Regions from separate parts of the Duganella sp. HH101 genome, predicted to be linked through region 3. Evidence: predicted binding sites of a transcription regulator. Region 3 holds the regulator's gene; each other region holds the start of a gene.
The links. Region 3 encodes sigma-54, which starts transcription at its own class of promoters, with help from an activator protein. Its sites were predicted from a motif close to TGGCANGNAANCTGCTTT; they were not measured.
Positions count from the first base shown of each region.

Region 1: adh (aldehyde dehydrogenase) is a predicted target of sigma-54. The motif match lies at 1,152-1,169, and genes of this name have one in related genera.
Region 2: DUGA2_RS26355 (TldD/PmbA family protein) is a predicted target of sigma-54. The motif match lies at 2,121-2,138, and genes of this name have one in related genera.
Region 4: DUGA2_RS28370 (PEP-CTERM sorting domain-containing protein) is a predicted target of sigma-54. The motif match lies at 1,941-1,958, and genes of this name have one in related genera.

Region 1 is NZ_LRON01000046.1:8,344-11,433, reverse strand. Features, by position in the region: gene adh (aldehyde dehydrogenase) at 1-1,088, opposite strand, end outside; gene DUGA2_RS31825 (TonB-dependent receptor) at 1,281-3,090, shown strand, end outside.
Region 2 is NZ_LRON01000022.1:61,158-64,247, reverse strand. Features, by position in the region: gene DUGA2_RS26360 (TldD/PmbA family protein) at 1-285, opposite strand, end outside; gene DUGA2_RS26355 (TldD/PmbA family protein) at 303-1,940, opposite strand; gene DUGA2_RS26350 (class I SAM-dependent methyltransferase) at 2,409-3,090, shown strand, end outside.
Region 3 is NZ_LRON01000018.1:84,238-87,327, reverse strand. Features, by position in the region: gene hpf (ribosome hibernation-promoting factor, HPF/YfiA family) at 1-351, opposite strand, end outside; gene DUGA2_RS24175 (RNA polymerase factor sigma-54) at 430-1,908, opposite strand; gene lptB (LPS export ABC transporter ATP-binding protein) at 1,914-2,666, opposite strand; gene lptA (lipopolysaccharide transport periplasmic protein LptA) at 2,669-3,090, opposite strand, start outside.
Region 4 is NZ_LRON01000027.1:2,427-5,516, forward strand. Features, by position in the region: gene DUGA2_RS28365 (glycosyltransferase) at 1-928, shown strand, start outside; gene DUGA2_RS28370 (PEP-CTERM sorting domain-containing protein) at 966-1,889, opposite strand; gene DUGA2_RS28375 (PEP-CTERM sorting domain-containing protein) at 2,091-3,032, opposite strand.

The DNA of each region.
Region 1 (3,090 bases), on a different contig from region 3:
CCCTCCTGCTTGCCGATGTCGATATACGACAGGATTTTTTCCAGCTGCTCCTGCGAAGCCTGCGCGCCCAGCATGGTGCTGGAGTCCAGCGGATTGCCCTGCTTGATCGCGGCCACGCGGGCCAGCGCGCGTTCGATGAACTTCTCGTAGATCGATTCCTGGATCAGCACACGCGATGGGCAGGTGCACACCTCGCCCTGGTTCAGCGCGAACATCGCAAAGCCTTCCAGGCACTTGTCGAAGAAGGCATCGTCCGCATCCATCACGTCGGCGAAGAAGATGTTCGGCGATTTTCCGCCCAGTTCCAGCGTGACCGGAATCAGGTTCTGCGCCGCGTACTGCATGATCAGACGGCCGGTGCCCGTCTCGCCGGTGAAGGCGATCTTGGCGATGCGCTTGCTGGAGGCCAGCGGCTTACCTGCTTCCAGGCCAAAGCCGTTCACCACGTTCAGTACACCGGCAGGAAGCAGGTCGGCGATCAGCTCCAGCAGCACCATGATCGACGCCGGCGTTTGCTCGGCAGGTTTCAACACCACGCAGTTACCGGCGGCCAGCGCCGGCGCCAGCTTCCACACCGCCATCAGGATGGGGAAGTTCCACGGAATGATCTGGCCGACCACGCCCAGCGGCTCATGGAAGTGATAGGCATAGGTTTCGGAATCGATCTGCGCGACCGAACCTTCCTGCGCGCGGATGCAGCCGGCGAAGTAGCGGAAGTGATCGATCGCCAGCGGAATGTCGGCGGCGGTGGTTTCGCGGATAGGCTTGCCGTTGTCGATGGTCTCGGCCGTGGCGATCAGCGCCAGGTTGGCCTCCATGCGGTCGGCGATCTTGTTCAGGATGTTGGCGCGTTCGGCCGGCGAGGTCTTGCCCCATGCGTCCTTGGCGGCGTGGGCGGCGTCCAGCGCCAGCTCGATGTCCTCCGCAGTGGAGCGAGCCACTTCGCAAAATACTTGGCCGGTGATCGGCGTGACGTTGCCGAAGTACTCGCCCTTCACCGGCGCGACGAATTTGCCGCCGATGAAATTGTCGTAGCGTTGTTTGAAGGGATTGGCGACGCCCAGTTTGCTGATGTCTGCAAGATTCATGTCATCCTCTTTCTGCTGTGGGTATGAGCCGCGCGATGCGGCGGAGTAGTACGCCATGCTCTTTTCGCAAACATCGTGCCAGCGGAAATGCTGGGCAAACCCGGGCTTTGTGGGCTACCAGACTGTGACAACTGTTCACTTTTGACACAGTTGTCCATTCCTGATATTGGTGTCTGCCTAACTGGAGATCACATGAAGCTTCGCCCTACTCATTTGCATGCCGCCGCCGTTTTGTGCGTGACCGGCTTCGCCGTAGCGGCCGAGGAGCCGCCCGAAGTGGTGGTGGTCAGCGCCACGCGCGTCGGCCACACCGTCTTCGATATGCCCGCCGCGATCGATATCGTCGACGCCGACCGCATTCATGCAAGCCAGGCCCGCGTCAACGCATCCGAAGCACTGGCGGCGGTGCCCGGGCTGGTGGCACAGAACCGCCAGAACTATGCGCAGGACTTGCAGATCTCATCGCGAGGATTCGGCGCACGTTCCACATTCGGCGTCCGCGGTGTGCGGCTGATCGCCGACGGCATCCCGGCCAGCATGCCGGACGGCCAGGGTCAGGCCGCCACTTTCAATCTCGATATCGCTGAGCGCATCGAGGTGCTGCGCGGGCCGTTCTCCGCCATCTACGGCAATCACTCCGGTGGTGTCATCCAGCTGTTCACGCGCGATGGCGAAGGCGCCCCCGCACTGGAGGCCACATTGACCGCCGGGAGCTACGGCAGCCGCAAGGCCGATGTCAACGCACAGGGCAAGCAGACAGGCGTCGGCTACGTGCTGGACGCGTCGCGCTTCGAGACCGACGGCTATCGCGGGCACAGCGCAGCCACCCGCGACCAAGCCTATGCCAAACTGACGCTGGCGCCGGCGGATGGCGCGAGGCTCTCCATCGTCGCCAACGCGCTGCGCCAGGACGATACCCAGGATCCGCTGGGTGCGACATGGTCCAGCTATCAGCGCGATCCACGTGCGGGGGAGATCGACGCCACCGATACCCAGTCCCCGAAGCGCACGCTGGCCGACCGTTACAGCACGCGCAAAAGCATAGACCACCAGCAGATCGGCGCAAGCTGGGAGCAGCGCCTGGGCGATGACCGCCTGCGCCTGACCGCTTACGGCGGTAATCGCCAGGTTGTTCAGTACCAGGCGTTTTCCAAGGCATTCCAGGCGCCCGCGACGCATTCCGGTGGCGTGGTCGACTTCGACCGCGACTTCTACGGTGCGGACGCGAACTGGCTGCACGCCACCCAGCTTGCAGGCGGCAAGCTGAGTACCACCGTGGGTATCGAGTACGGCCACTCCACCGACGGTCGCAAGGGATATGACAATTTCATTGGCGTGCAGTTCGGCGTCAAGGGTGCGCTGCGGCGCGACGAGAGCGACAATGTGTCCAGCCTCGATCCCTACATCCAGACCGAGTGGCAGTCCGGTGCATGGATGCTGAGCGCAGGACTGCGCCATAGCAGCGTCAGGATCTCGGTCGACGATCGCTTCCTCGCAAATGGCAACGACAGCGGCGGCCTTGATTACAGCCACACCACGCCTGTACTGGGGCTGCTATACCGCTGGTCGCCGGAACTCAATGTCTATGCCAGCGCAGCACGCGGCTTCGAAACGCCGACGCTGAATGAACTGTTTTACTCGGGCGTGGCCGGCGGTTTCAATTTCGGCCTGCAGGCTGCGCGCAGCACGCATCTGGAAGCAGGCTTGAAGACTCGCCTGAACGAACGCACTCGCGTCAACGCCGCCATCTTCCAGGTTCGTACCAACGACGAACTGGTTGTCGACAGCAGCAACGGTGGACGCACCAGCTATCGCAATGCCGGCAGCACGCTGCGCCAGGGGCTGGAACTGTCGCTCGACTCATCGTGGAACCCGGGCCTGAGCACCCGCGTGGCGTTGGCCACCTTGCGGGCGGTGTACGATAAAGGCTATGGCCTGGTACAGGAAGGCAGCCGGCTGCCCGGCGTCCCCAACGCCTATGCCTACGGCGAGCTGGCATGGC
Region 2 (3,090 bases), on a different contig from region 3:
ATTTTCCGGCGCCAGGCGGGCCAGGTCTTCCGCGCGGCGCACGGCTTTTTCCAGCGACTTGTCGTCAAACTCGTTGATGGTGGCGATGCCCTGCTTCTTGCCGAAGGCGACCGACACGATCAGCTGCGTGTCCTCGATCAAACCGGCGGTGGACACGGCGTTGCGCGCGTAGCGGATATTGCCCTTGCGGCTGCCGGTGATGTTCACCTCGCACTGGTCGCCCTTCGACAGCGACAGCACCTTGTCGCAAATACGTTTTGCTTCGTCTTGACTCAAATTCTTCATCTCGTGGTCTCCAGGGCTTAGCCGATTTTGCGTGCGGTGTTGATGACGTTGATGCCGTTGAAGCGCGCCGTGCTGGAGCCATGCGACACCACCGACACCTGCGAAGGCTGGCCTTTGCCGTCAAAGAAGGAACCGCCCATGCGCCAATCGCGCTCGTCGCACAGACCGGCGCAGGCATTCCAGAACTCCTGGGTGTTCGACTGGTACGCCACGTCTTCCAGCATCTCGCCGATCTTGCCGTTCTTGATTTCGTAGAACAGCTGGCCGCCGAACTGGAAGTTGTAGCGCTGCTGGTCGATCGAGAAGGAACCGTCGCCGACGATGTAGATGCCCTTCTTGACGTCCTTGACCATCTCGTCCGGGGTCATCTTCTTCTTGCCCGCTTGCAGCGAGACATTGGGCATGCGCTGGAACTGCACGCTGCTCCAGTTGTCCGCATACGAGCAGCCGTGCGACTCCTTCTCGCCGATGATGTGGGCCTGGTCGCGGGTGGCCTGGTAGTTGACCAGGATGCCGTCCTTGATGATGTCCCAGCGCTTGCACTTGACGCCTTCGTCGTCGTAGCCGACGTTGGCCAGCGAGCCCGGGGTGGTCTTGTCGGCGACGATGTTGACCATGTCCGAACCGTACTTGAATTTCTTCGACTGCCATTTGTCCAGCGTGGCGAAGCTGGTGCCGGCGTAGTTGGCCTCGTAGCCCAGCACGCGATCGAGCTCGGTCGGGTGGCCGACCGATTCGTGGATGGTCAGCCACATGTGCTCGGGCGACAGCACCAGGTCGTACTTGCCCGGCTCGACCGACTTGGCGGTCAGCTTCTGCTTGGCCTGCTTGCCGGCCGCGCGCGCATCTTCGATCAGGTCGTAGGACTTGGTGTACAGCGTGGTCACGCCGCCGGCCGCCTTGATCTTGTGCTCCGGACGCGCATCCAGGTATTCGTAGCCCATGCCGACCGGCGACGACAGGCCCTGGCGCGAGCGGAACTTGTTGGTCTTCTGGTCGACGGCGGTGGCGAACACCGGCATCCACAGGCGGTGCAGGTCCTGGTCGATGTAGGAGCCGTCGGTGGAGGCGAAGTACTTCTGCTGGTTCACCTGGAACAGCAGCGACTGCATGAAGCTGGCGCCGCCTTCCATGCCGGCCTTGTTGGCGGCGATCAGCAGGTCGGCCTTCTCCTTGATGGCGACGGTGCGCCAGTCCTTGACGATGGGGGTGGCCCACGCCACTTCGCCCACGCCCTTGACCGGGGCCAGGATGACGGGCTCGGTCTGCAGCTTGGCGTTGGCCTTGGCGATGGCGACGGCCTGGCGGGCGGCGGCGGCAACGCCGTCCGGCGTCATGTCGTTGGTGGCGGCAAAGCCGTAGGCGCCGCCGGCGATCACGCGCACGCCGACACCGGCCGATTCCGTGTTGACCACGTTCTCGACGTTCAGGTCGCGGGTGGTGATGAACTGGTTCAGGTAGCGGCCCACGCGGACGTCGCAGTAGGAGGCGCCGGCCTGGGTCGCCGCGGTCAGCGCGGTGTCGGCCAGCATTTTCTTGAATTGCAGGGCGACTGGCTTGAGCAGTTCTTCCGCCGCGATTGCGCGACCGAAGGCGGGCAGCAGCATCGTGCCCAGGGCCAGACTACTAACATTGAGGAATGCACGTCGTTCCATCGTATCTCCAAAAACGTAACAGCAAGGATTAGATTGCGGGCCGGTCGCCCGGGGTTCTGCTTTTTATTTGCTCTTCTAGCTGGAACTACTTCTTTACCGCTCGTTGCTTTGCACTACACCTGAATATCCGCCGCCGTTTCCGCCGGTTTAGCAATATTAGCGCCGGATCAAGGAACGAGATAGGCAAATTTTGTGCCACGAGTAATCATGTTGAAAGCCGCTGCTTTTGCGGCGAACGGCATGGTTGGAGTGTCCGTTTAAGTGTCCGCCGGACTGTCCGCGAGTGTCCGCGAGTGTCCGCTTGCGCAGGGCGATGGAAATGCTGCGCCGCAGCGGTGCGCGATGCTCCGTCACGGTGCGGCGGAGCGCCATCCCAATTCGCTTGACCTGCCCGCCGCCCTGGACCATGATCGCGCAGGGCGAGCAAGCGCGCATCGTCCAACCATACGAACCCTCAGGAGACTCTGCATGAAACGAACCGTCCTTGCCGCCCTGGCCACCACCGCCATGCTGTTCAGCGCCGCCGGCGCCATCGCCGCCGAAGACGCTGCGCTGAAGGCCGCCATCGCCGCGCCATCGCGCACCCCGGCCAACGTCGAGCGCGACGTCTACCGCCATCCGTACGAGACGCTGAGCTTCTTCGGCATCAAGCCGACGATGACGGTGGTGGAGCTGGCGCCGGGCGGCGGCTGGTACACCGAGATCCTGGCGCCCTACCTGCGCGACCACGGCAAGCTGATCGCCGCCGGCAACGACCTGGCCTCGCCGGACGCCAACGAGCGCAAGGCCGCGGAGCGCTACATGGCGCGCCTGAACGCCAAGCCGGAGGTGTACAACAAGGTGGCGCTGGGCGTGTTCTCGCCGCCGCGCAAGTATGAGTTCGCGCCGGCCGGCAGCGTCGACATGGTGCTCACCTTCCGCAACATCCACAACTGGACGGAGAGCGGCCCGGACAACATGAAGGCGCTGTTCGGCAGCGTCTACACCAGCCTGAAGAAAGGCGGCGTGTTCGGCGTGGTCGAGCACCGCCTGCCGGCCTCCAAGCTGGAGGGCAAAGGCGCCAGCGAAGGTTATGTGCACGAGAAGTATGTGATCGGCCTGGCCGAAGCGGCCGGCTTCAAGCTGGCGGACAAGTCGGAGGTCAACGCCA
Region 3 (3,090 bases):
GGCGGCAGCGGGTTCGTAGCTATCCGGGAGATGCTTGATCGCATCGTGGCCGTGCTCTTGGACCTTGGCTTTGTACTTCATGACCTGCCGATCCAGCTTGTCGATCAAGGTATCGATGGCGGCGTACAGGTCTTGCGACAGGCTTTCCACGTAGACGGTTTTGCCCGACAGACGCAGGTTGATTTCAGCCTTCTGGCGTTTCTCTTTCTCTTTAAGGTTATCTACAGTCAGGATGACAGCAATATCAATCACTTGATCAAAGTGGCGGGTGACGCGCTCAAGCTTGTTCTGCACATATTCACGGATGGCCGAGGTCACTTCGAGATGATGTCCACTGATGGTGAGATTCATACACACTCCTAGAGATAATGTCGCTTCTTACGGTTAGTGCGTAGCCCATTACTGCCGGGCGCGCAGGAACCAGAATAACTACAAAGACTTGCGGAGACTGACTGGCGGGATTTTCAACGCTTCGCGATATTTGGCAACAGTTCGTCGCGCAATCACCATGCCTTGTTCTCCCAGCATGTCCGCAATCTTACTGTCGGATAAAGGATTTTTCGGGTCTTCTGCTCCTGTCAATTGCACGATGAGTGCGCGTATCGCCGTCGAACTTGCTTCCCCCCCCGCTTCGGTGGCGACATGGCTACCAAAGAAATATTTCAACTCAAACATGCCATGCGGGGTCAGCATATATTTTTGAGTTGTTACACGAGAAATAGTGCTCTCGTGTAGACCCAGTGTATCAGCAATTTCGCGAAGCACAAGGGGGCGCATGGCGACCGCGCCGTGCGAGAAAAAGTTCTTTTGTCTTTCTACTATCGCCTGGGCGACGCGCAGTATCGTGTCGAAACGCTGGCGCATATTCTTGATCAGCCACTTGGCTTCCTGCAGCTGCGCGCCCATGGCGCCCTCGCCTTTTCCCTGCTTGAGCAGGTTGGCGTACATGGCGTTGACGCGCAGGCGCGGCATGACGTCGTTGTTCAGGCTGACCTGCCAGCCGGTGCGCGATTTCTTGACGATCACGTCCGGCACCACGTAGTCCGACACGTCCGACGCGAAGGCCGAACCCGGATGCGGATTGCACTGGCGGATGACGGTTTGCGCCTCGCGCAAATCCTCGTCGTCGCACAGCAGCGCCTTCTTGAGCTTGTTGAAATCGCGCTGCGCAAACCAGGTCAGGTGGTTTTCCACGATGGCCAGCGCCATGCGCCGCGTCACCATCGGTATGCCCGGCAGGCGCTTGATCTGCAGCGCCAGGCACTCGGACGCGTTGCGCGCGCCCACGCCCATCGGATCGAAGCTTTGCAGCAGCGACAGCGCGGTGCGCAGTTCGTCGAGGTCGATCTCCAGCTCTTCCGGCAAGCGCGCCAGGATTTCCTCCAGCGGTTCTTCGAGGTAGCCGTTTTCGTCCAGCGCGTCGATGATCAGCTCGACCAGCGCGCGGTCGCGCATCTCCAGCACCGTCACCCGCATCTGCTCCATCAGGTGCTCGCGCAGCGTGCAGTGGCTGGCCTCCAGCTGCGGACGCGAGTCCTCGTCGTCGGGCGCCTTGCTGCGGCCGGCGTCGCTCCAGTCGACATCGGCGTCGCTGCTGGTGCTCTCGGTGTCGGCGGCCGGGCCGTCGTAGTTGTCGGCGTCGGCGGCCGGCGCTTCCTGGGCGTTGGGCGGGCCTTCCGGCGGCGCATCGCCGACCGGGGCTTGCTGGCTGATGGCGCCGTCCGACAGCAGCCGCAGCGAGCGGTCCAGCGGGTCGTCGAGGCGCTCCAGCAGCGGATTATCGGTCAGCAGCTGTTCCAGTTCCTGGTGCAGCTCCAGCGTCGACAGTTGCAGCAGCCGTATCGACTGCTGCAATTGCGGTGTCAGCGCGAGGTGCTGCGACGTGCGCAGTTGCAAAGACTGTTTCATGGGTTTTACATGCGGAAGTGTTCACCCAGATACACGCGACGCACCGATTCGTTGGCGATGATGTCGTCTGGCCGGCCTGAAGCCAATACCGTGCCCTGGTTGATGATATATGCGCGGTCGCAGATGCCCAGCGTCTCGCGCACATTGTGATCGGTAATGAGGACGCCGATGCCGCGTTCCTTGAGGAAGCGCACGATGCGCTGGATCTCAATCACGGCGATCGGGTCGACCCCGGCGAATGGTTCGTCGAGCAGCACGAAGCGCGGGTTGGTCGCCAGCGCGCGCGCGATCTCCACGCGGCGGCGTTCGCCGCCCGACAGCGACAGCGCCTGGTTTTCGCGCAGCTTTTCGATCTGCAAATCGGCCAGCAGGGTATTGAGCCGTTCATCAATGGCAGCCTTGGATAAAGGCTTGCCGTCCACTTTCTGGATTTCGAGGACGGCGCGGATATTTTCTTCCACCGTCAGCTTGCGGAACACCGACGCTTCCTGCGGCAGGTAGGACAAGCCGAGCGAGGCGCGGCGGTGGATCGGCAGCGAGGAGATGTCGGTGCCGCTGATATCGATGCTGCCGGCGTCCGACGGCACCAGGCCGACGATCATGTAGAACGAGGTGGTCTTGCCGGCGCCGTTGGGGCCGAGCAGACCCACCACTTCGCCGCATTCCACTTGCAGGGACACGTCGTGCACGACCTGGCGCTTGCCGTAGGTCTTTTGCAGGCCGCGCACGATCAGGGTGCTACCGCAGGATGCTTCCATGCTTACTTCTCCGTCGCAGGCGGGGTCGACGCGGCTGGCGCGGGCGCCGGGCGGATCACCGGCTGGATCACCATGGTGCCGCGGCCGGCGCCCGGCTTGCTCTCGCCGGTGACGCTGTTCTTCACCGCGAACTGTTCCTTGCGGCTGTCGTAGGAAATGAATTCGCCGTCGACCTCGTCGCTGAGGCGGCCGCCCTCCAGGCGGCGGATCTTGGCTTTCGAGAACAGTTTGACCAGGTCGGTCTTGTTGCTGTATTCGATGCGTTCGGCTTCGCCTTCGACCCACTGGTCGCCGGCGCCGTCGCGCTTCTGGCGGAAGGTGGCCGGCGTGCCCGGCGTGCTGGTCAGCACGACGAAGTCATAACCCTCAGGGTCGGTGGTCATCACCGCCTTCGGCGACTTCATCAGCAAGGTGCCGCGCGTCA
Region 4 (3,090 bases), on a different contig from region 3:
GCGGCCGGCTGTGGTGGTGGGCGATTTCCGCCTGTCGCTGTCGGTCAGCGCGCGCGTGGCGGGCGTGCCATATGTCGGCCTGATCAATGCCTACTGGAGCCCCTACGTGCCGCAGCGCTACACGGTGCCGGCGATCGCGCTGGCGCGCGCGCTGCCGATCGCGCTGGCCGACCGCCTGTTCCGGCTTGCCAGGCCGCTGGCGTTCGCGCTGCACAGCGTGCCGCTGAACCGCGTGCGGCGGGCCTATGGCCTGCCATCGTTGGGCTATGACTTGCGGCGCGTGTACGCCGATGCCGACTACGTGCTGTATCCGGATATCCCGGAAATGTTCCCTGCGGTTGGCTTGCCGGAGCAACACGCCTATCTGGGGCCGGTGACGTGGTCGCCGCCGACGCCGCCGCCATCCTGGTGGGAGCTGCTGCCGACGGACTTGCCCATCATCTACGTCACGCTGGGCAGCTCGGGGCAGGGCGCCTTGCTGCCGCAGATACTGCAGACGCTGGCCGGCCTGCCGCTGAGGGTGGTGGCCGCCACCGCCGGCCAGGCCGATCCCGGCGTGCTGCCGGACAATGCGCAGGTGGCCACCTATCTGCCGGGCGAGGAGGCGGCGCGGCGCGCGCGGCTGGTGATCTGCAACGGCGGCAGCCCGACCTGCCAGCAGGCGCTGGCCGCCGGGGTGCCGGTGCTGGGCATCGCGGGCAATCTGGACCAGTATCTGAACATGCGCGGCGTGGTGGCGATGGGGGCCGGCATCCTGCTGCGCTCGGACCGGCTGAACGAAGAGGCCTTGCGGCGCGCGGTGCTGGCCCTGCTGGAGCCCGGCGCGGCGCGCGCCGCGGCGTCGCGGGTGGCGACGCTGTTCCAGCGCTACGATGTGGCGCGGCGCTTCGACGACATGCTGCGGCGCGTGGTGGACGGCCGGCATTGACAAAACGGACCCGCCGGATGCGCGGGTCCGTCCAGGCTCACGATGGCACGATGCGGCGGCGCCCCAACGCCAGGCCGGCGCAGCCCAGGCCGAGCAGGGCCAGCGTGGCCGGTTCCGGCACGGCGGCGAAGCTCTGCGAGGAATCGACCTTCAGGAAGGGCACCGTGGTGGGCGTGGCGCCATCCCACATGGTGGTGGGCGTGAAGAAGGATGGCACGTTGGTGGTGCCGGTGATCTTGTCCTGGAAGATGGAGCCGGTGACGATGTCCAGGTAGGCCGGGTCGACGTAGTCGATCATGAAGCGCGAATCGAAGGAGCCGGTGCCCACCGGGCCGGTGGCGGTGAAGCTGGCGTCGTTGAACACCAGGTGGCCGGACAGGATCATGATGCCGTCGCCGTCGGGATCGCCGACGCCGCCGCAACCGACCGAGGTCGGGCCTTCACCGTAGCAGCGCACGGTGTTGACGCCGTTGCCGGGCACGGCTTGACTGTTGGGGCCGCCGGCCGGCACCAGGCGGTCGAAGAAGATGGCGAGGTTCTGCACGCCGGCGCGCAGCGGATCGACGTCCATCGCGGCCGACTGGGCGGCGGGCAGCGTGAAGTGCGCGGTGGTCGGGGTCTGCAGGTCGACCAGCTCCTGGAAACGCACCACCTTGCTGATTTCGAAAGCGGTGTTCAGGCCGGCCGGCGTGACGATGGCCGGGATGTTGCTGTTCGACATGGTGCCGACCACCATCTGCGTGCGCAGCTCGGTCAGGTAAGGGGCGGCGCCGCCCGGACCGACGGTGAGGCCGGGTATGAAGCCGGTGGCCAGCGCGGTATCGGTGACGTTGGTCCACAGATCGGCATAGGTGGTGTAGGTGCCGGAGCCGGTGGGGTCCAGGCCCACGGTGGGGCCAGCCACGGCGGCCAGCGAGGCGCTCATCATCGCGGCGGCCAGGGCGGATTTGAGGTTGTTCATGTGTGCTCCCTAGAAAGATATGAACCCGGAAATCGGGATCGTACGGACTTCAGAGCAAAAGCCTTGCCAATGGACCGCGTGTCAATCAAATCAAGGACTTGGGGTGCGGCGGCGCGTGTGGCGCGGGGGCGGTGTAAAGAATTCCGTCGTTGCCGCCGCCCGAAAAAAAGCCCGGCTGGGGGCCGGGCCGAAAGGCGGGCATCAGGCTGCCGGCGGCCGTCGCCGGTTCAGCGCCAGGCCGGCCAGGCCCAGGCCAAGCAGGGCCAGCGTGGCGGGTTCTGGGACCGCCAGCGCGAACGAACCGGAGCCGTCGAACTTCATCAGCGGCACGCCGGACGGCGGCGTGCCGTCCCACATGGTGGCCGGCGTGTACAGCGAGGGGATGGTGGCGGCGCCGGTGACGTTGTTCTGGAACACGGCGCCGGTGGCGACGTCGAGATAGTGGGCGTCGACATAGTCGATCATGAAGCGCATATCGAAGGCGCCGGTGGAGATGCCGCCGGCGGTGGCGACGTTGGCCTCGTTGAAGATCAGGTGGCCGGACATGACCATCACGCCGTCGCCGTCCGGGTCGCCGGGCTCGTCGCAACCGGCCGAGGTGGAGCCGGCGCCGTAGCAGCGCACGGTGCCGGGGCCGTCGCCGGGTACGGCCCTGCTGGCGGCGCCCGGGCCGTAGCGGTCGAGGTAGAAGGCGATGTTCTGCACGCCGTCGTGCAGCGGATCGACATCCATCCCGGCAGACTGGCTGCCCGGCAGCGTGAAGTGGGCCGTGGTCGCCGTCTGCCGGTCCACCAGTTCCTCGAAGCGCGCCACGGCGCTCAGTTCGAAGCCGGTGTTCAAGCCGCCAGGCGTGTTGATGGCCGAGCCGTTTGACATGGTGCCGATCACCATTTGCGACCGCAGTTCGCTCAGGTAGGGCAGGGCGGGCGGGGGACCCAAGCCGGAACCGCCGCCGACGCTGACGCCGGGGATGAACTTGGTGGCCAGCGCGGTGTTGGTGACGTTGGTCCACAGGTCGGCATAGCTGCTGTAGCTGCCGCTGCCGGTCGGGTCGAGCCCGACGGCCGGGCCGGCATGGGCGGCGGGCGACGCCAGCGCGGTGGCGATGACGGCGGCGGCTATGGCCGGTGTAAGCTTGCTCATATTGTGCTCCCTGGATGGCAACCCCGGGATCGGGGCCGTTCCCGCACAGGAGCAAGAC